One region of the Pseudoalteromonas sp. MMG033 genome, then DNA from elsewhere that is predicted to be linked to it. Evidence: predicted binding sites of a transcription regulator. Region 1 holds the regulator's gene; each other region holds the start of a gene.

Evidence for each region. Region 1 encodes sigma-54, which starts transcription at its own class of promoters, with help from an activator protein. Its sites were predicted from a motif close to GTTGGCACGNNNNTNGNNT; they were not measured.
Region 2: the regulator sigma-54 is predicted to act here: its motif matches at 3,086-3,104, upstream of glnA (glutamate--ammonia ligase).
Region 3: the regulator sigma-54 is predicted to act here: its motif matches at 1,695-1,713, upstream of AC2CZC_RS02275 (flagellar assembly protein T N-terminal domain-containing protein).

What each region holds. Positions count from the first base shown of each region.
Region 1 is NZ_CM170070.1:955,254-962,220, forward strand. Features, by position in the region: gene AC2CZC_RS04505 (calcium/sodium antiporter) at 1-548, shown strand, start outside; gene AC2CZC_RS04510 (KpsF/GutQ family sugar-phosphate isomerase) at 671-1,528, shown strand; gene kdsC (3-deoxy-manno-octulosonate-8-phosphatase KdsC) at 1,531-2,082, shown strand; gene lptC (LPS export ABC transporter periplasmic protein LptC) at 2,079-2,633, shown strand; gene lptA (lipopolysaccharide transport periplasmic protein LptA) at 2,623-3,153, shown strand; gene lptB (LPS export ABC transporter ATP-binding protein) at 3,150-3,875, shown strand; gene AC2CZC_RS04535 (RNA polymerase factor sigma-54) at 3,917-5,428, shown strand; gene hpf (ribosome hibernation promoting factor) at 5,455-5,742, shown strand; gene ptsN (PTS IIA-like nitrogen regulatory protein PtsN) at 5,745-6,200, shown strand; gene rapZ (RNase adapter RapZ) at 6,213-6,967, shown strand, end outside.
Region 2 is NZ_CM170070.1:1,710,910-1,717,876, reverse strand. Features, by position in the region: gene AC2CZC_RS07535 (ABC transporter ATP-binding protein) at 1-280, shown strand, start outside; gene AC2CZC_RS07530 (ABC transporter permease) at 293-2,731, shown strand; gene glnA (glutamate--ammonia ligase) at 3,165-4,571, shown strand; gene AC2CZC_RS07520 (DUF4124 domain-containing protein) at 4,819-5,331, shown strand; gene glnL (nitrogen regulation protein NR(II)) at 5,435-6,499, shown strand; gene ntrC (nitrogen regulation protein NR(I)) at 6,511-6,967, shown strand, end outside.
Region 3 is NZ_CM170070.1:486,916-493,882, forward strand. Features, by position in the region: gene flgA (flagellar basal body P-ring formation chaperone FlgA) at 1-286, shown strand, start outside; gene flgM (flagellar biosynthesis anti-sigma factor FlgM) at 358-681, shown strand; gene flgN (flagellar export chaperone FlgN) at 674-1,102, shown strand; gene AC2CZC_RS02270 (LPP20 family lipoprotein) at 1,155-1,625, opposite strand; gene AC2CZC_RS02275 (flagellar assembly protein T N-terminal domain-containing protein) at 1,757-2,947, shown strand; tRNA gene AC2CZC_RS02280 (tRNA-Arg) at 2,980-3,054, opposite strand; gene AC2CZC_RS02285 (FlgO family outer membrane protein) at 3,229-3,870, opposite strand; gene AC2CZC_RS02290 (FlgO family outer membrane protein) at 3,876-4,532, opposite strand; gene AC2CZC_RS02295 (FlgO family outer membrane protein) at 4,544-5,134, opposite strand; gene AC2CZC_RS02300 (carboxypeptidase regulatory-like domain-containing protein) at 5,268-6,967, opposite strand, start outside.

The DNA of each region.
Region 1 (6,967 bases):
TCATCCTTGGTCTGATTTATATCACCAAAAATAGCAGTAAAGACCAAGAAGATGATCCTCTCGTTTCAGAGGCATGTGATGAAGTACCAGATAATGTCCCGACCAAAAATGCCCTGTTATGGCTCGTTGTGGGCATGATAGTACTGCCTGTCAGTGCAGATTTGCTAGTTGACTCTGCTGTCGATATCGCAAAATTTTTTGGTATGAGCGACTTGTTAATTGGTTTGACAATCATTGCAATCGGCACCAGCTTACCTGAGCTTGCGGCCTGTGTAGCAGGTGTACTAAAAAATGAAGACGACCTTGCTCTGGGTAACATCATAGGCTCCAATATTTTCAATATCCTTGCAGTATTATCAATCGCGGGCATATTAAACCCTGCTCAACTGGATATGAATATTTCCCAACGCGATATCTACGTCATGTTAGGTGCGACTGCTGCGCTCATTATCATGAGTATTAACCTCAGAGGTAAACGACAAATTAACCGTATTGAAGGCGGCGTACTGCTTGCCGCGTTTGTTGGCTACATGTATGCAATTATCTAGGAGTAAGTATGGATAAGCACGTATTTATTGAGTCCGCAAAACGCGTACTCGATATTGAGCAACAAGCGATTAGCGAGCTCAATCAGTATATAGACAACAGTTTTATCTCAGCTTGTGAGCTAATGCTTAATTGCACTGGCCGTGTAATTGTCATCGGCATGGGAAAATCAGGTCACATTGGTAATAAAGTTGCGGCGACACTGGCCAGTACAGGCACTCCCTCTTTCTTTGTTCATCCGGGCGAAGCGAGCCACGGGGATTTAGGTATGATCACCGCCGAAGACGTCGTCTTGTTGATTTCCAATTCAGGTGAAACTGGCGAAGTTGTCGGCATTATTCCTGTCATAAAAAGAATTGGCGCACGCGTGATCAGCATGACTGGCAACGCAAACTCCACAATGGCGCAGCAAGCGGATATTCACCTGTGTATTAAAGTTTCAAAAGAGGCCTGCCCGCTCGGTTTAGCCCCAACTGCGAGCACCACAGCGACACTAGTAATGGGGGATGCATTGGCGGTTGCTTTACTTGAAGCAAGGGGCTTTACTGCGGATGACTTTGCACTCTCTCATCCAGGTGGCAGCTTAGGTAAAAGACTATTATTAACGCTTCAAGACATCATGCATAGCGGCAGTGATGTACCAATGACTCCGCTGGGGAGCTCTATCAAAGACGCATTATTCGACATGTCAGCTAAAGGCCTAGGTATGACTGCCATCGTGAATGAGCAAAAGCAGCTATGCGGTATATTTACTGATGGCGATTTACGCCGTGTTATCGAACAAAAAGCCGATTTGCATAATGATACTATTGATTCAGTGATGACTATTTGTTGTACTACGGCATCGCCTGATATGCTGGCTGCTGAAGCCCTTAATATCATGGAAAAAAAGCGCATTAATGGCCTAATCGTCATTGATGAAAATAAATACCCTATCGGGGCACTCAATACTCAAGATCTACTGCGAGCAGGAGTACTATAAACATGCAATTTAGTGAGCTTTATCAAGCAATCTCTGTACAGACAAGTGACAAAGCGAAATCTATCAAGCTGCTAATTTGCGATATTGATGGCGTATTTTCAGATGGTCGTATTTATTTAGGTAACCAAGGTGAAGAATTAAAAGCATTCAACACCAAAGATGGTTTCGGGATTAAAGCCTTAATTGAAACCGGTGTTGAAGTTGCCGTCATTACTGGACGACATTCAGAAATTGTTAAGCAACGTATGACTAGCTTAAACGTAACGCACATTTACCAAGGTCAAGAAGATAAAATTAAGGCTTACGAAGAATTGAAAAGCCGATTAAATTTATCCGACAACCAAATTGCGTATATTGGCGATGATGGTCCAGATATACCTGTAATGCAAAAAGTTGGCTTTGCTGTTGCAGTTGCTGACGCACACCCACTGGTAAAAAACTTGGCCCATTATACGACCATGCTGCCAGGTGGGTTTGGCGCTGTCAGGGAGCTAACCGACTTATTAATGCTAAGCCAAGGTAACGAATTACTCTCTAAGGGGAGCAGTACATGACCAATTTGCGGGTTATTTTACTCGTAGTTTTCGGTGCTGCCATGCTGTGGCTTTGGTACCCCTTTTTGACGCAAACAGAACAGGCATCACGGCAAGAGCAGGAAACAATCGCTCAGCCCGACTACGTTGCGATTGATTTAAAACAGACCTCATTTGCTGAAAATGGACAACTGAGTTATCAAATTACGGCACAGAGAATGGAGTTATATCAAGAGCTGGGGTTTAGCCACTTTGAATTACCCATTTTTGTTTTACATAACGGGCAACACAACTGGCAGCTCACTGCCAACGAGGCCACCTTGTATGAAAACGACACGCTGATTTTAGAAGGCAACGTAAAAGCGACGAACTTGAACGACAATGCCATGATCACAGAGATAGACGCAGATAATCTTCGACTTGAAATCAGTAATCGAATAATGCGTTCAGAGCAACCAGTGATCATTACTGGCCCGAGCTTAACCATTACCGGTAAAGGGCTAATCGCCGATCTCAATATTGAGGTCATTGAACTCATTAACCACACTGAAACGATTTATGATAAGCAATAAATTAAGTGCAACCCTACTATTTACATGTGCTATCGCACTTTTGCCACAAAGTGCCCTTGCCAACAACACGCCTGAGCAGGTGATCATCAGTTCAGGTAAGCAGCAAGCGCAATTACAAACAAATATAGGGGTTTTTGAAGAAAACGTTGAGATCATTCATGGCCAACGCAAAATATTCGCAGATCGACTCGAAGTCCACCGCAGAGAAGATTTAGGGGAAAACAAGCAGTTACTGGTTGCAACGGGATCTCCTGCAATTTTCCAAGAGCAGCAGACCGATGGCAGCCTATTAAAAGCCACGGCACAAGAGGTACGCTATGATGTTGCAAATCGCTTGCTCACAATTAAAGGCAATGCCGAAATAAGCCAAGCTGGTCAAAAGATTTCTGCCCAAGAGATCCTCTATGATATGGAAAAACAACTTATTAGCGCGCAAAAGGCAAACGAGGAAGGTAAACGAGTGAGAACTGTTTTACTCCCTGTAGATAAAGAGCAAGATGGTAACAAGGAGCCACAGTGAGCACACTAAAAGCGACAGCACTGGCTAAGAGTTATAAAGGCAGACAGGTTGTAAAAAATGTTGAACTAAGTGTTGAAGCAGGCAGCATCGTTGGTTTGCTCGGTCCAAATGGCGCAGGTAAAACCACTACTTTTTATATGATTGTTGGCCTAGTACCAAGTGACAAGGGCAGTATTCATATTGATTCACAAGACATTACTTTGCTACCGATGCACAGCCGAGCTCGGTTGGGTATTGGATATTTACCACAAGAATCTTCGATATTTAGAAAGCTAACCGTTTATGACAATTTAATGGCGATCCTTGAAACCAGAAAAGACCTCAATAAAGCCCAACGAGAAGCAGTATTAAACGATTTACTTGATGAATTTAATATTCAGCATATTCGCTCAAGTTTAGGAATGGCACTGTCTGGTGGTGAGCGTCGCCGCGTCGAAATTGCTCGCGCTTTAGCCGCAAATCCTAAATTTATTCTTTTAGATGAGCCTTTTGCTGGCGTTGATCCGATTTCAGTGTTAGATATAAAGAAAATTATTGAGCATTTAAAAAACCGTGGGATCGGCGTATTGATCACAGATCATAATGTTCGCGAAACTTTGGATGTATGTGAAAAGGCATATATTGTTTCCCATGGTGAATTAATTGCGTCAGGCACACCTGAACATGTTTTAGCGGATCAAACCGTCCGAGATGTCTACTTAGGCGAGCAATTCAGGCTATAGTTAAGAATAAGCGTAACAACGAAAAGGATTGTTAGAGATACATGAGGCAATCGCTACAGCTGCGCATGGGGCAGCAATTAACAATGACACCACAACTGCAGCAAGCAATTCGCCTGCTGCAGCTGAGCACATTAGACCTCCAGCAAGAAATTCAAGAAGCGCTGGATAGCAATCCTTTATTGGAAGTAGAAGAAAACGAACAAGAGTCTTTTGATAACAGTCTAGATAAAACCCATGAACAAGCTCAGACCACAGAGAAAGCAGAGTCTAGCGTTGATGATACTGCTGAAACACAGCTGAGTGACTACGAGCAAGACACAGATACGGCGCTCAATAAAGAAACGCTCAGCGATGAGATGGCGATGGATGTCACGTGGGATGAATATATCAGTGCTGCACCAGTCAGCTCGTCTGGCCCAATGCCTGAGGATGAAAGCGTTTATCAAGGTCAAACCACTGAAAGTCTTCAAGAATATCTGATGTGGCAACTAGAGCTCACTCCATTTAGCGCAACAGATAGACTTATTGCGCTGTCAATTGTTGAGGGCGTCGATGACTCAGGGATCCTAACCGTATCTTGTGAGGATATTGTCGATAGCTTAAATAAAGATAATGACCAAGAGCCGGTTGAATTAGATGAGGTTGAAGCCGTCTTAAAACGTATTCAATTATTTGACCCTGTTGGTATTGCGGCACGCAGTCTGCAGGAATGCTTAATTGTTCAACTAAATCAATTTGCCATAGATACACCTTGGCTCGAACAAACAAAACATGTCATTGAAGAGCACATAGACCTATTAGCAAATCGTGATTATCGTACTATCATGAAGAAAACGAAGCTCAAAGAAGGCGAGCTCAAAGAAGTGATGACGCTAATCCACAGCTTGAACCCCAAGCCAGCTGCAAGTATCGTTCAAGAAGAAGCTGATTATGTGATCCCCGATGTCTCGGTCAAAAAGATAAAAGGACGTTGGGTTGTTGAACTCAATCCTGACTCAATGCCCAAAATAAGAGTTAATGATCATTATGCTGCAATGTCACGCTCAGTTAAATCAAGCAGTGACAGCCAATTTATTCGCTCGCATTTGCAAGAGGCGAAATGGTTTATTAAAAGTTTAGAAAGCAGAAATGAAACTTTATTGAAAGTTACCAATTGCATTGTTCAACAACAACAGGCATTCTTTGAACATGGCCCTGAGGCAATGAGACCTATGGTTCTCAATGATGTTGCTGAAATGGTTGATATGCACGAGTCGACAATATCTCGGGTAACAACACAAAAATTTATGCACACGCCTCGCGGCATTTATGAATTGAAATACTTCTTCTCGAGCCATGTTAGTACCGAGAACGGTGGGGAATGCTCTTCAACAGCAATTAGAGCACTCATCAAAAAGCTAATTGCTGCAGAAAACTCAGCTAAGCCTTTAAGTGATAGCAAAATTGCAGATGTATTAGCTGACCAAGGTATTAAGGTGGCAAGACGTACTATTGCCAAATACCGAGAGTCTTTGGCTATTCCACCGTCTAATCAGCGTAAAAGCTTGATTTAGGCGTAACAAAAGAAGGAAAAATGCTTATGCAACTAAATTTAACTGGTCGCCATGTAGAAATTACCGATTCATTAAGAGACTACGTAACAAGTAAGTTTGCGAAGCTAGAAAGGCATTTTGATCACATCAACAACGTTCATGTAATCCTAGATGTCGAGAAACTCATTCAAAAAGCCGAAGCCACATTACATGTAAATGGCGGCGAGCTATTCGCTTCAACAGAACACAAAGACATGTATGCAGCTATCGATGGTTTAATCGATAAGCTAGATAGGCAAGTCATTAAACATAAAGAGAAGCTAACTCGACATTAACCATGAAACTTAGCACACTGATCCCTGAGGACTGCAGCAAGGCTGCGGTCCTTTTTAATAGTAAAAAAAGAATACTCCAATACATCAGTGAATTGGCACAAGAAAAAATTCCAAATGCCAATCAGCATGATATTCTCGAGGCACTGTTAAATCGCGAAAAGCTAGGCAGTACAGGTATTGGAAAAGGTATCGCTATTCCACACGGGCGATTGGCGGGATTAGATAATATCATTGCCATCTTGCTTGTAAATCAACAGCCTATTCCATTTGATGCTGTTGACGACCGCAATGTAGATATTTTTGTTGCGCTCATCGTACCAGAAGGTGAAAATAAGCAACATTTAGAGACCTTAGCTAGTATCGCTGGTAAACTAAATGATAAGCATTTTTGCAAGAGACTTAGACAAGCAAGTAACGATCATGAGCTTTACCAAGTCCTTGTTGAGTTTGATAAATAATAGGAACAAATCGTGGAGCTCATAATTATCAGTGGCCGCTCTGGCTCAGGTAAATCCGTCGCATTAAGAGTATTGGAAGACTTAGGCTATTACTGCGCTGATAATATCCCTGTAAACTTACTACCTGCTTTAGTACGCAGTGTTTCAGACAGCTATAATAAAATTGCTGTCAGCATTGATGTGAGAAACTTACCAAAAGAACAGCAGGAGTTTCATGATATTTTAGAGTACTTGCCAGGCTTTGCTAAACCAAAAGTATTTTACCTTGATTGCGATGACCAAACACTAATCAAACGTTTTTCAGAAACACGGCGATTGCATCCGCTGTCACTCAATGACTTACCGCTAGACTTGGCAATAAAACAAGAAAGAACTTTATTAGATGTCTTGATACGTCGTGCTGATATCACCATAGATACAACCGACTTGAGTGTCCACCAATTGGCTGAAAGCGTTCGAGAGAAAATCTTAGGCCAAAAAGATAAACAACTCATCATCACATTTGAATCATTTGGCTTTAAACATGGTATTCCTAAAGAAGCAGATTACGTATTTGACGCGCGGTTTTTACCAAACCCGCACTGGGAACCTGAATTAAAACCTCTAACAGGCTTAGACCAACCGGTTATCGATTACTTATCGAGTCACAGCATAGTACAAAAGTTTGTGTGGCAGATACAAACCTTTATGCAAACTTGGCTGCCACACTTGGAGCGTAATAATCGCAGCTATTTGACTATCGCCATTGGTTGTACCGGTGGCCAGCA
Region 2 (6,967 bases), 760 kb from region 1:
TCAACAACAGCGTATTGCCATTGCCCGTGCACTGGTTGGACAGCCAAGCATGCTGCTCGTCGATGAGCCCACTGGTAACCTCGATTCAATCAACGGCGATGCAGTGATGGCCATGTTGCAGCAGCTCAATGCCGAAGGCACCACCTTATGTATGGTGACGCACGATCCACGCTACGCCGATATGGCGACTCGGCAGCTCCACTTACTCGATGGCAAAATCATCGACAGTGAAGAGCATAGCGACCCCAAGCATGCATTTGAAATTCCACTTGCACAGTAAGTAGGTGCCATTATGTTGAAACACAATTTATTAATCGCAATCAAAAGCCTAGCAAGAGTAAAAAGCTATGCACTGACCATCATCATGACCTTGGGTGTCACGCTGGGTGTGATGGTGGCGATGTATAACCTCAATTACCAGATCATCGCAGCGCCACTGCCTTATCCTGATCAGGATCGGTTATTCTTAGTCCAAGGCCAACTGCTGGCTGACGGTGAAGTAAAGCGTGAAAACTACCTGCCCTTTTTAGGCGCAGTTGAAGCTTACAAAGATAAACACCCAGGTATCGAGACTTTTGCACTACACAACATCAGTATTGATGTTGAGCAAAGCTTACCAAACAGCCCAACTTTTAACACCGGCGCCATCACACCTGAATATATGCAGATCATCGATGCGCCACTGGCATTAGGACGTCACTTTACTAACGAGGAAGGACTCGATAGCAATCAACCTGTTGCCATTATCTCATACGATGTCTGGCAAACACACTTCGGTGGGAGCAGTGAAGTACTCTACCGTTCTGTGACTTTCAAAGGTATTAGCTTTATCATCGTTGGCGTCACTGCTGAACACTTCGCTGAGCCGGTATTAGCAACTCCCACTTGGCGCACCGATGTGTGGTTCCCATACGACTATCGCGATACCCCGGATCCGCTTTGGACATTTTCCTCAAATCAGGTTCACTTGGTTGGTAAATTGGCCAAGGATGCGGATATTAACCGTACTCAGCTCGCACTCAATAACTGGGTGATGGCACGCTACCCAGCAGCGGTTGCGGATGATCCCACGGTAGCAAATACTGAAGTTAAATGGCGTTTTACCACTTACAAATCACGTATTATTGGCGATGCAGGCAATACCAGTGTCATGATGCTCGCAGGCAGTGTGGTTCTGCTGCTTATTGCCCTCAGTAACATTGGCAATCTTGTTTTATCTCGCGCTGTTGAGCAACAACGAACCTTTGCTATTCAAGCCGCATTAGGTGCGCAACCTCACCACTTATTCAAGCAAGTACTGGTTGAATTATCTTTGTTATTCGCTGCCGCACTCATTGTTGCCACCGGTATCGTGAGCCTTATTTTAGGCTTATTAAAAGCTGGCTATGCAGGCCCACTTGCGCGTTTAGATGAACTCAGCCTCAACCTGAACACAGTGCTATTTGCGATTGTCTTAACACTCGTTCTTAATTTTGCACTCGCTTGGGTGGTCAGCAAGCAGCTTAATTACAATGCCATTATTGGTGCATTGCAAAGCAGTGGTAAAGGTTCTGGTGTACAAGTATCTAAACACACACGCCAAGTGCTGGTTTCAATGCAGGTATTTTTTTGCATCTCTCTGCTTGTCTTATGTGTGAGTATATTCAAACAAAGCTGGGCACAACTCACAGCCCCAACGCATATCAATACTGAAAATACCTCACAGATTGCTTTAAATGTTGGCACTTTACTGACTGAAATGTCGCCAGAGCAGCGCGCTACACTGGTGCTTGAAGCAACAGAGCGACTTAACCAACACAGTGACATCGTACGTGCAGGTGTCGGTAGTTATCCTCCTATCTCCTATTGGTTAGAGCAGTTCTCTACATATCACTCGCAGTTACAGCCCGGCATAGATAAGCCCGTCGTGTCACACAAACGGGTCTGGGGAACACGTGCTTATTTTGAAACATTCGGCTTAAGATTAGCGCAAGGACGTCACTTTACTGATGCAGAGGCCAGAGATAGAGCCCCAGTGGTCATCATCAATGAATTTATGGCTGACATGATAAAAGCCTCTGGCCAAAACCCAATTGGTGCAAAGCTGTATGGGCGTAACTCCAGTGACCCCATCACAGTAGTGGGTATCGTCGGTAATTTGAATTTACCAAACCAACCGCCAATTTCTAGAACCTATCGCCCTCGTGTAAATACTGGATACCCTATTGTTGTCGTCGAAACCAAACCCAACGCACAGCTATCCAGACAAAATATCAATGATTTACTGGCGCAAGTGCATTCACAAATACGCGTTTATGACTTGCAAACTACAGAGCAAATTCTGTCCTCGCACCTTAAATCACAGCGCGTTGCCAGTATTTTTACTATCGTGCTTTCTGTGGTCGCGGTGATATTAGCAGGTATTGGTATTTACGGCGTATTTAACTATGCCATTGCCTTAAGACGCTATGAGCTAGGCATTAGAATGTCAATTGGTGCAACCCCTGTGGCAATTTTCAAACTGGTACTGACAGAAAATATGCAGCCCTTTTTAATCGCAGCCGCTGCGGCCACCTGTGCATTACTTATCGGTTACTTTAGTGCCGCATCTACGCCCATCATGCAAATGATGAATATCTGGAGTTGGTTGATCCCTGTGGTCCTGATAGCAAGTCTAGTCATAGGTATCACCTTGCTGTCAGCGTGGAGCATTATTCGCCAGCCTGCACAATACGCACTGAAAGGCGCTTAACCATGTCTCAAACCAGCCGTCAATCAGCATGCAATATCATGATAATTTCCTTCCTGAGATGTTGTATCTGGTGTGTCATGGCGGCTGGTTTATTTATCTTGCCCCTAGATAATATAAATGGACTATGCTTAACCTGTGAGCTCGTATTACTGTCCCAATCCAGTACTGCGAGTCCCGCATTTTTATACTCACTTAACGTGCTAGAGTGGCTGGAATAAACCAGCCAATATCCCATTCCAAATGGTTGCACCAATATAGTGCAACTCGTCCTGTTATGGTGCACTCATTTAGGTCAACCACACCATTTTCAACCATCTAAAACAAAATAAATTATATTTTACAATAAGTTATATTATTGGCACAGATCACGCTTATAAGAGCGCAGTTAAGCAAATTATTGCAGCAAAAAAATAACCCACGAGTCGGAGGACACATGTCACAATCGGTTTTAGATTTTATTAAAGAGAATGAAGTAAAGTTTGTAGATTTACGTTTCACGGACACTAAAGGTAAAGAGCAACACGTTTCAATCCCTCATCATCAAGCCGATGAAGACTTCTTTGAAGACGGTAAAATGTTCGACGGTTCATCGATTGCAGGCTGGAAAGGCATTAACGAATCAGACATGGTATTAATGCCAGATGCAAGCACAGTGAAGCTTGACCCGTTTGCTGAAGAGACAACAATGATCGTGCGTTGTGACGTATTAGAGCCTGCAACAATGCAGGGCTATGAGCGTGACCCACGTTCAGTCGCTAAGCGTGCTGAAGACTACATGCGCTCTACTGGTATTGCTGACACAGTATTATTCGGCCCAGAGCCAGAATTCTTCTTATTCGACGACGTTAAATACAAAACAGACATGTCAGGTTCTATGTACTCTATTGACTCTGAAGAGGCATCTTGGAACTCTGATAAGAGCTACGAGGAAGGCAACACGGGTCACCGTCCTGGCGTAAAAGGTGGTTATTTTCCAGTAGCACCTGTTGATTCTTCACAAGACTGGAGAAGTGCGACGTGCTTAGTACTTGAAGAGTTCGGTCAAGTTGTAGAAGCGCACCACCATGAAGTAGCAACAGCAGGTCAAAATGAGATCGCAACACGCTTCAATACCATGGTTATCAAAGCAGACGAAATCCAAGAGATGAAGTACGTTATCCACAACATGGCACACCACTATGGTAAAACGGCAACCTTCATGCCTAAGCCAGTTGTTGGCGACAACGGTTCTGGTATGCACTGTCACCAGTCATTAGGTAAAGATGGTCAAAACATCTTCGCAGGTGACAAATACGGTGGCCTATCTGAAGATGCACTTTACTACATCGGCGGTATCATCAAGCACGCTAAAGCAATCAATGCATTTGCAAACGCGTCTACGAACTCATACAAGCGCCTAGTACCTGGCTTCGAAGCACCTGTTATGCTTGCTTACTCTGCACGTAACCGTTCAGCTTCAATCCGTATTCCAGTGGTACCTTCAGAGAAAGCACGTCGTATCGAAGTACGTTTCCCTGACCCAACGGCGAACCCTTACCTTGCTTTCTCTGCAATGTTAATGGCAGGCCTTGACGGTATTAAAAACAAAATCCACCCTGGTGATGCAATGGATAAAGATCTTTACGATCTACCAGCTGAAGAAGCAGCTGAAATCCCAACTGTTGCAGCATCTCTAGAAGAAGCATTGGCTTCACTTGACGCTGACCGTGAGTTCTTAACGCAAGGCGGTGTTTTCACTGATGACCTAATCGATGCATATATTGCACTTAAGTCTCAAGAAGTTGAAAAGCTAAACATGACAACTCACCCAGTTGAGTTTGAAATGTACTACAGCGTTTAATTCGCAAATTACTTGCAGTGAATAGAGATAGTTATCTATCTATGCGCAATATTCACTGCACTTTATAGTGTAACTGCGCGCTTAAATCATATGTGTTCTCAAGCCCGCTTTTGCGGGCTTTTTTAATGGCAAAACCGCGCTAAAACCTCTACAGTTAAACGGTGAGTGTTCGCACTGACACCATAATTGAGAATCTGACAATGATGATGCGCTTTAGCACGATTGAATTGAGTAGAGTGAGGTTGCTGTGAGTCGACTGTGGTTAGTGATAATATTATGTCTAGCAAGCCATACTGCGTTCGCTGATAAAAAAGTCTATCGCTGGAAAGACGACAAGGGTAATTGGGTGTATTCGGATACGCCAAAAAAAGGCGCAACTGAAGTTAAAATCAATACCCACTTTTTAACCATGCCAGCAACCGATACTTCAGTACTGAGCAGTGGTACTCAAGATCAATCCAAGCAACAGTACAAAGCGTCCATTATCGCCCCCAATCACAAGCAAACGTTACGAGATAATACCGGTAGCGTGTATGTGAGCGGGCAGATCACCCCAAGATTTGCGAAAGACTTTACCGTTCAGCTATTTTTGGATGGCAAACCAACAGGCCCTAAGCAACACACGATCACGTTTGCACTGCGAAATGTCGAGCGCGGTGAACATTCATTACAACTCATGGTATTTGACTCTAAAGGCAATGTCGTCACCAAAAGTGATGAAACGATTTTCTATCTACATAAAGCCAGAGCCAGTCAATAACCTTATAAAACAGTACATTTGAGAACTCCAACCAATAACAACAGCAAACACGGTTTTTTTGTGTTAGATTAATATGCACCAACTTGGTGCAAGGCGACCCATAATGGAACACCTCAATTCATCAATACTGCCTGAACTGTGGCAAAACCTGTCAACCTCGATAATTTTACTCGATGAAGACTTTAAAATTCACTATGCCAACAACAGTGCCAGTGAGCTCTTAGGACTGGGCCAGAAACGACTGATTGAACAGCCGTTTGAAAGTATTTTCCACCACCATTTAATCGACTTAAAAAGGCTCAAACGCTATGTGCTTGAAGACGGTATTGACTGCCAACAACACAAGGTAGACGTTGTCTTCATTGATAACCGTGCCAGCACCATCAATTTATTCGCGCGCAAGCTCAACCATAATAAACGCCAATATATTCAACTAGAATGCAGGCGGATTGATGAAGAGCTGCGCTTTGATAAAGCCTTCAATCAAGCGCATCAATATCAAGCTGCACGCAACCTCATTCGCGGATTAGCCCATGAAATCAAAAACCCACTCGGTGGTATACGCGGAGCGGCGCAATTATTGCAGTATGAAGTAGACCAACAAGAACGTAATGAATGTGCTCAATTGATCATAGAGCAAGCAGACCGCTTAAGAGAGCTCGTAGATAGACTGTTGGGCCCAAATGAACTGCCAAAGCGAACGCTGTGTAATATTCATAAAGTGCTTGAGTCTATATTGAAGCTCAGTGCGCTGGACACTGAACATAGCATCACTTTGCATAAGGACTATGATCCGAGTATTCCAGATATTTACGTTGATGAATCAAAAATACAGCAAGTGGTGCTCAATATTGTCAGAAATGCTCAGCAAGCACTCAAAGGTCAAGGCAAGATACGTGTCACCACGCGCATTTGCCACCGAGTGCGACGCGGTAAGTTAATGTTGAGAAAAGCACTCTTAATAAAAATTGCCGATAATGGGCCGGGTATAGACGAAGCAATCAAAGCGACGCTTTTTTACCCTATGGTCACCAACAAAGAAGGTGGCTCTGGACTTGGTTTATCAATCGCACAAACCTTAGTTGAGCAACACAAGGGGTTTATTGAGTGTGACAGTTGGCCAGGACATACCGAGTTTTGTATCTACTTACCCTTTGAAGAAAGTTAGGGAGCAAATTAATGAAAAGTGTGTGGTTAGTCGATGATGATGCCTCAATTCGCTTTGTATTGGAAAAAGCGCTATCGAGAGCTGGCTTTGCAACTGAAAGCTTTGCCAATGGGCAAGACGTATTAACAGCACTTGAATATGGTCAACCTGCCGTTTTAATGTCTGATGTGCGTATGCCAGGCATAGATGGTATGGCCTTACTCGAGGAAGTGAATCGATTATATCCATCTTTGCCAGTGATCATCATGACTGCGCACTCTGACCTTGACTCTGCCGTTAATGCATTTCAAAAAGGCGCGTTTGAATACCTTGCAAAGCCGTTTGATTTAGAAGAAGCCACTTCCCTTGTTGATAGAGCTTATCGCGCGGCACAACAAAACGCTAAGAGCAAACCGCAGGATGCAACCGTTGACCAACCAGATATCATTGGCGAAGCGCCCGCCATGCAAGAGGTCTTTAGAGCCATAG
Region 3 (6,967 bases), 470 kb from region 1:
CTTTATTCGCGCTTCCAACATAGACAGTATTGATATGTTAGTTGGGAGCAAAACGAAGCGCCGAATACAAGCTGATAAAGCAATTAACCTTCGTCAGATATGCATGGTATGTAAGGGAGACTCTGTCATTATTTTGGCAGGGAACAAAAATTTTGCGATTAAAACCCAAGGTATCGCCTTACAAGATGGTAATTTGGGGGAGCAAATTAGGGTTAAAAACGTGAAATCTGGAAAAACTATCAGTGCGAGGGTAAAAGATGTTGATTCCGTTGCAGTCAATATTTAAAATTTTTGCTAAAGTTAGTAGTGGAATGGTCGATAAAAAGGCTGAAACAACTATTTATACGGGTCACTATCATGGTTAATAACATTAACGGTCAAAATCAGCCGAACAATGTTGCTAATAATATTAAGCAACAACGTGCTGAATTGCAAAGAAATGATGCAAATAATGCAGCAGCTAAACCTGCCGCTCAGCAAAAAGCAGCTGCTGACTCTGTCAGCTTGACACCACAAGCGCAGCAATTGAAAGGGCTGCAAGATAAGGCGCAACAAGCACCAGCATTCGACAATAAAAAAGTCGAAGAGCTTAAAAAAGCGATTGCAGAAGGAAAGTATCAGGTCGATGCTGAAAAGCTCGCAAAAAATATAGCCGCATTTGAATTTGATTTATATGGATAGAACACTTGAGCTGTGTGTACAGCAGTTAACAACACAAATATCTTCATTGGAAGCCTTGACCCTGCTTCTCGATGAAGAGCTGACCGCCTTAAGCACTAGAAATGGAGACGGTCTAAAAGACATTGCACGGCAAAAAATTACCTTTTTGAATAACATTCAAAAAACAGATAAAGATCTGTCTACTTATCCAAAAGAGTTGTTTCAAAACCCTGATGTTATCCCTTTGACCAAGCAAATAGATTCACTGCTCATAAAATGTAAAAATCAAAACGAAGTCAATGCAAAAGCAGCGCATTTGGCACATATGACCGTGCGAGAGTTAAAAGAGATACTCATAGGTAGACCCACGTCTACAACCTACACAGAGGATGGCAGTGTTGTAGAAAATGTCGGTGAGATCGTAAAAAACTTAAAGGCTTAGGCTTTGAGTTTGTACAAAAAAGCACGGCTAAAGCCGTGCTTTTTGCGTTAGGCTAATAGTAAGTAACTCTTTGAATCTTTTTAGGCTTAACTTGACCGATATACAAGTCATACACCGTTTTCATGTCTAACTCTAGCTCGGTTGTGTAAATGTCACCGACTGCGTACGATTTAAGTACACGTGCACCTCTGATTACACCTTGGACCTGACTGCGTAGACCATCATTTTGAGCAACAACCCCACGCACTGTCGTTGTCGCATTCAGTTGATGACCATACACTTGCTCAGCAAGTTCACGGTAAGCTTCCAACTTAGAAACCTTAATTGCCATCAACATTTTCTCACTGTCTGTTGCCCCAGGTTGCGCATCTAAAGGTGCATAACCAATCGCTTTTAATACAGGATAATTATCAGGTTGCACGTGACTATATTCCACATGTTTGTCGATAATTGAACTACAGCCTGCAAGACCAACAACTACACTGATGGCTAAAACTTTGCTAACTTTAAGTAACCTACGCATACGTTACCGACTCCTAATTACATAAGTTTGCTTCTGTGCTTGATCACATGCACAAATTAAGCCAATACGATTGGCATAGGACTTGCTGCTATAGATATAAGATAGATTAAGTTTTGATACGGTATTAAACGATGAAAAGAGCGAGTATTACAGCCATCACAGCCTGTTTATTAAGCTTTGGTGCCCACGCTGAATGGTTCGAAGTAACCGGGTACGCAAATGCTTATACCGCTGACCGCGCAGCAGCTAGACAGGAAGCTGTTCAAGATGCAATAACACAAGCGCTAATTTTCTCTGGTGCTACCGTTTCTAGCGTGCAAACACTGGCTGATGGTGTGCTTGCTCAAGATCACATCAAAATAAAAAGCCATGGCGAAATACAAGAAATCAACCTCGTATCTGAAAATACCAAAGATGGTGTGATGAGTGTCACTCTGCACCTAGACATTTTTCCTAAACAGCAGCAATGTCCAGAAGAGTCCTTCAATAAACAAATCACTATTACGCAAAGTCAGCTTATGCAACCACATCAAGCAAGACTTGGTCAAATTTTTGACATACACAAATCAGCCAGCGAACGCATGTATCAAACCTTGATGCAGCGTAACATGACGGTCAAACCGATCCCCTTTATTGATAAAAGTATTAATGTACGTGCTTTCTTCTCACAAAACTTCGATTACGATGATAAGCTTATCGAAAGCTTGACGGCTACTAGCAATAGTCAATATGTTTTGCTCAGCCAAATCACCGATTTGGCCAATACACAACAGCTAAATAGCGAATATGCTTTTTGGCAAGATGATGAATACGTGAGAAGCTTTAAAATCGACTTTGCTGCCTTTGATGCAATCAGTAAAGACAAAGTATGGCAGCAACATTATAGTGTTACGGGTATTTGGCCTTATGAGAAAACCAAAATAGTCGACGTATACAGTGATACTTTTTGGCATACAGATTATGGAAAGCGTATTCAAGGCGTTTTCAATAGCCTCGCTCAAGATCTAAATCAAGCATTTGCATGTTTACCTACACGAGGCCGCATACTTCATAAAGACCAAGACCAGTTGGTCATCAACTTAGGGCGCGCACATGGCCTTAAGATAGGCCAAGTGCTGAGTATTGCACATCGTAGCGATGTCGCAGGCGAAAGAAATCAATTCTTTACTCGCAGTATTCAAACCATCAATCGTGTCAAAGTCACACAAGTTAATGCACAAAATGCCATCGCGACAAATATTCAAAATAGGCCAATGAATAACATTCAGATTAATGACATTGTGGAGCTTATCATCACACCTGCTGAGGATTATGCTTTATAACAGGCCGGTTATATCGTATTGAAGGAGCATTATGGCGTCCCCGGTAGGAATCGAACCTACATCAAAGCCTTAGGAGGGCCCCGTTTTATCCATTAAACTACGGGGACACACACTTGTGTCAAAACACCATAAGCATTTGTTTATGAATTATATTTATAACAGTGTAATGGCATCAATGACAAGTCATTTGAGAAAATAGATGTAACAGTAACTAGATATTTAATCTGATCACTCTAAGGTGAAAACAACTTCACTGATGGCCACAACTGCGGCCATCTTTGTCATTTGTAAGTGACTGTCGCACTTGGATGAAGAATAAAATAAGGAATAGTGACATTGCTACTGGCAACCACTAACCGATTGTCAAAATCAAGCAGCCGGGTATTCACCTCGACACCTCGATCGCGATAGATCATTGTTCCCGTTAACACATGACTCGGTGACGGACTTTTTGGCAGCCTTTTTGCGTCACGAGATAAAACGAAGTCGCCATTGACTGTCACAGCAATCCCGCGATGAGACTTAAAATCTAGCGCTGGGTAGCCCATTTTCTGAAATTGATGGATCATGGACTCAGCCAACTGATTTCCAAGCTGATTACTCCTTCTGAGGCTTCTATCAAAGCTGACAAAACTCGTTATTGCCACGGCTCTGGGAGAAACCCCTGTCATAGAATCTGTTAACTCTAATGCGATTTGACCCGCATAATTAGATAGCTGTTTATTATGCTCGTAGGTAACAAACCCTGGGTCTGAATAGACAACATCCGGCTGTGAATCTAACTCATTAGCCAAAGCTGCCAACTGCTGCGCTTGCTGATCTTTTACTGATTGCTGACCTTGTGGAACAATTTGTGCGTGCCGTGAACTTTCGCACCCCGCCATAAGCGCTATACAGCCCAGTATCAATATACTCGTTCTCATCACCACTACCTACTTGCTCTTTCCAAGCGAATACCATCGTGACCAATTCCATCACGAAGCGCATTGACGACGGATTGCGGTAAAAAACCTTGTGCAGTTCCAACAACAGCCTTGCTTTTTACCCCCACAATACGTGCATTAACCAGCACACCACCTTGATGATTTGCCAACGTGCCGGCAAGCACATAATTGAAAGTATGCTCATCGGAGAGCTCTAAAAAGTCACGACTAAAAATGAAGTCGCCCTGCTTAGTCACGCGCATAAAATCTGTGGTTTTAAAGTCTACAACAGGGACCCCAAAGTTATGTAATTCATGGACAAAGCTCTCAGATAACTGATTCCCGAGTAAAGACCCATAGTTATAATCTTCATCAAGAAAAACAAAGGTCGCAACCGCAATTGGCGTTCTATCGTTCACATAACGCAGATTCCCTATCATATCTTGCATTAAGTTTTGTACATAATGGGTCACATTGCGACTCGCCATTTGCTGTGAAACAGTCATCCCATGCATACCGCCAGGATGAACTTGAAACTGACTCTCAGAGCTGCCAAACGCGTTTTTATCGACCATAACCGCATTGCCCGCATATTGCTCACTGTCCGTATTCATACAGCCAAATAACATAGGCAATAAAAGTGATAACGCATACTTTTTCATATCTTTCTCCGTTAATATTGGCTGCGGTGCAGCAAGCCATCACGCATTTGCACTTGCTCTTCTCCCCAAAGGGTTTCTTTGGGTAGGCTTATAGAAGCCGCAGATACGGTTTTGCTACTGACCATATCTATTAATCTTGCATGTATCGTAAAGGAATTAATGCTTTCACTTACGCTACCTGTGAGGATCAGGTCAAACTTATGTCGCTCTTTAAGTTTATCAATATCGCGACTCAAAATAGTGTCCGCTTCTTCTGATAAATTAATCGACTTTTGCATCCGAAATTCAACCACCTGCAACCCCATTTGTGTCAGATAGGTGATAAAACTTTCTTGCACCTGATTGCTTAGACCCGCGCCTTGATTACTTAAGGTATCGGCGCCTAATTCATTATCTTTAAAAAAGCTTGTGACAGCGACTGAAGCACCAGGCTTTAGAGGTCGACTATACTGACTAAGCTGCGTAGCCATCTCTCCCACATAGCTGTGGACACTGCGCGCTGGGGGGGCTTGTTTTTCAACCTTTTCTGATTCTGGTTGTAGCCAGGCGCTCGAACTGCAGCCTGCTAACAAGAACATAAACACCAAGATTAGAAATCGCATATTATCATACCTCTGAGTTAGTCTTCTTTAACATGCAAAAATCGAACCACTTGATGGCTATATAAGTAAAACAAACACCTTATTAGATTAGTTATTCATATGTTGTTTATTCTATTAACTAACTTGATGCTTGCTATTGAACAACCGATATAGGCTCAACGTTACATGAGATTTGAGTTCGCTGTAAATTAAGGCAAGCGCTTGCCGCCTGACCTTCTTGTTCAGAATAACCATAACCAAGTAGATATTTGTTACGCTTTTTATCGTGCATAAAAAATGTTTGATTGGATAAATCTTGCGGTATTTTTTTGGAAATAATCGTGGCGTAAGCCTGCAAAATTGTGAGGGAGTCAAACTGCCCAAGCACAGCCACATAACCAGTTAAATTAGGCAAGTGTTCAACCATCATATCCACTTCAAGCAATACATCTCCTTGGCTTGAAAATACAACTTCAACTTTTTCAGTTTGCTTAAATTGATCCGATGTATGCTTTTTTACTCTGGTCTCATAGTTACCTGGTCTGATCCCGCTAAATACATAATACCCGTCATAAGCCGTCTTCACTGTTTCTACCACTTGCTGGTACTCATTAACGAGCTCTATTTCAGCATAAGGCAATGGCACCTCATTACCCTCAAGATCCTTTTGATATGCAATCCCCTCAAACTCTCCTGCATGTACAACTGGATATTCTAAGTAAGCTATAAACCCTTTTCTCGGTGTAATTGAACGGCCATCATGGGCCGAGATATAAAAAGGATCGGGCAGAGAATCCGCATCAAGTACGATGTCTGTTTGACGATTTAAAGGCATATTTCCTAGCAAAGCGGTGCCTTTACTATCAGTAAACGCTTGCGCAAATCCTTGTAAAGACTTAATCCGAACGCCTTCAAGCATGACATCATTGCCATCGAACTTCGCATTATTGTTTTGATCTAAGTACACTTTTACCAACACTGAGCCTGAACTTGCTAATCGTCTATCACTGATAAAAAACTCATTACTATAGCCCTCATAACCAAGGCTAAACTGACCTGTTAGCCCAAATTGCCAGTCATGATTTTGAAAGTAACTAAATTGACCTGTCAGCCTAAATTTGTCGTTATGCCAATTTAGACCAGCTTCAATTTCGTAATTATCATCTAACAAAGACTTGGTATAATCTAAATCTATGCCTAGCTGGCTATTTATGACTCGACTAAGTTGTATGTGGTAATCCGTTAATTGACTAATCGGCTGCGACATATAGCCAACTCCGACACGGCCATACGTACTACCCACTCTCCCCTGCCAGCGTGCAATGCCACGTATATCAGAAGCTTGCTCTCCGTCAAGCTGAGTATAATCTAATTGATGACTGAGCGTACCAAACCTCGTTGCCACCGAAAGCAAGTTAGAGGCAATAAAATCACTGCCAGACAGGTTTTTTCGCCAATTAAGCGTATTTTGATAATTCAGTCGAATGTCGCTATTTTGATACAAGCGACCTGATGCGCGAAGCGTCAAATCTTGTATTCTGTTGTATTGTGCATTTTCATTATCAGTCGCGCTTTTTTTATCTGATACCACAGCGCTTATTGCATGTTGATTTATCTGAGTACGCCCTTGTAGTTGGTATATTCGCTCGCCGCGCTCATCATGGCTGTAATCAAAGTTAATGATGCCTTTTTTCCATACATCAAAAACTAACCCAGTATTCAACTGATACGCATTTTCTTGCCCCTCTAGCGCAATACGAGTACCTGAATAAAAAGATAAAGCATCACTAATTCCATAATCATAGCGACTGAGGAGATTCCAGCCTGTATAACTGTCAGTGCTGATACCTGTCC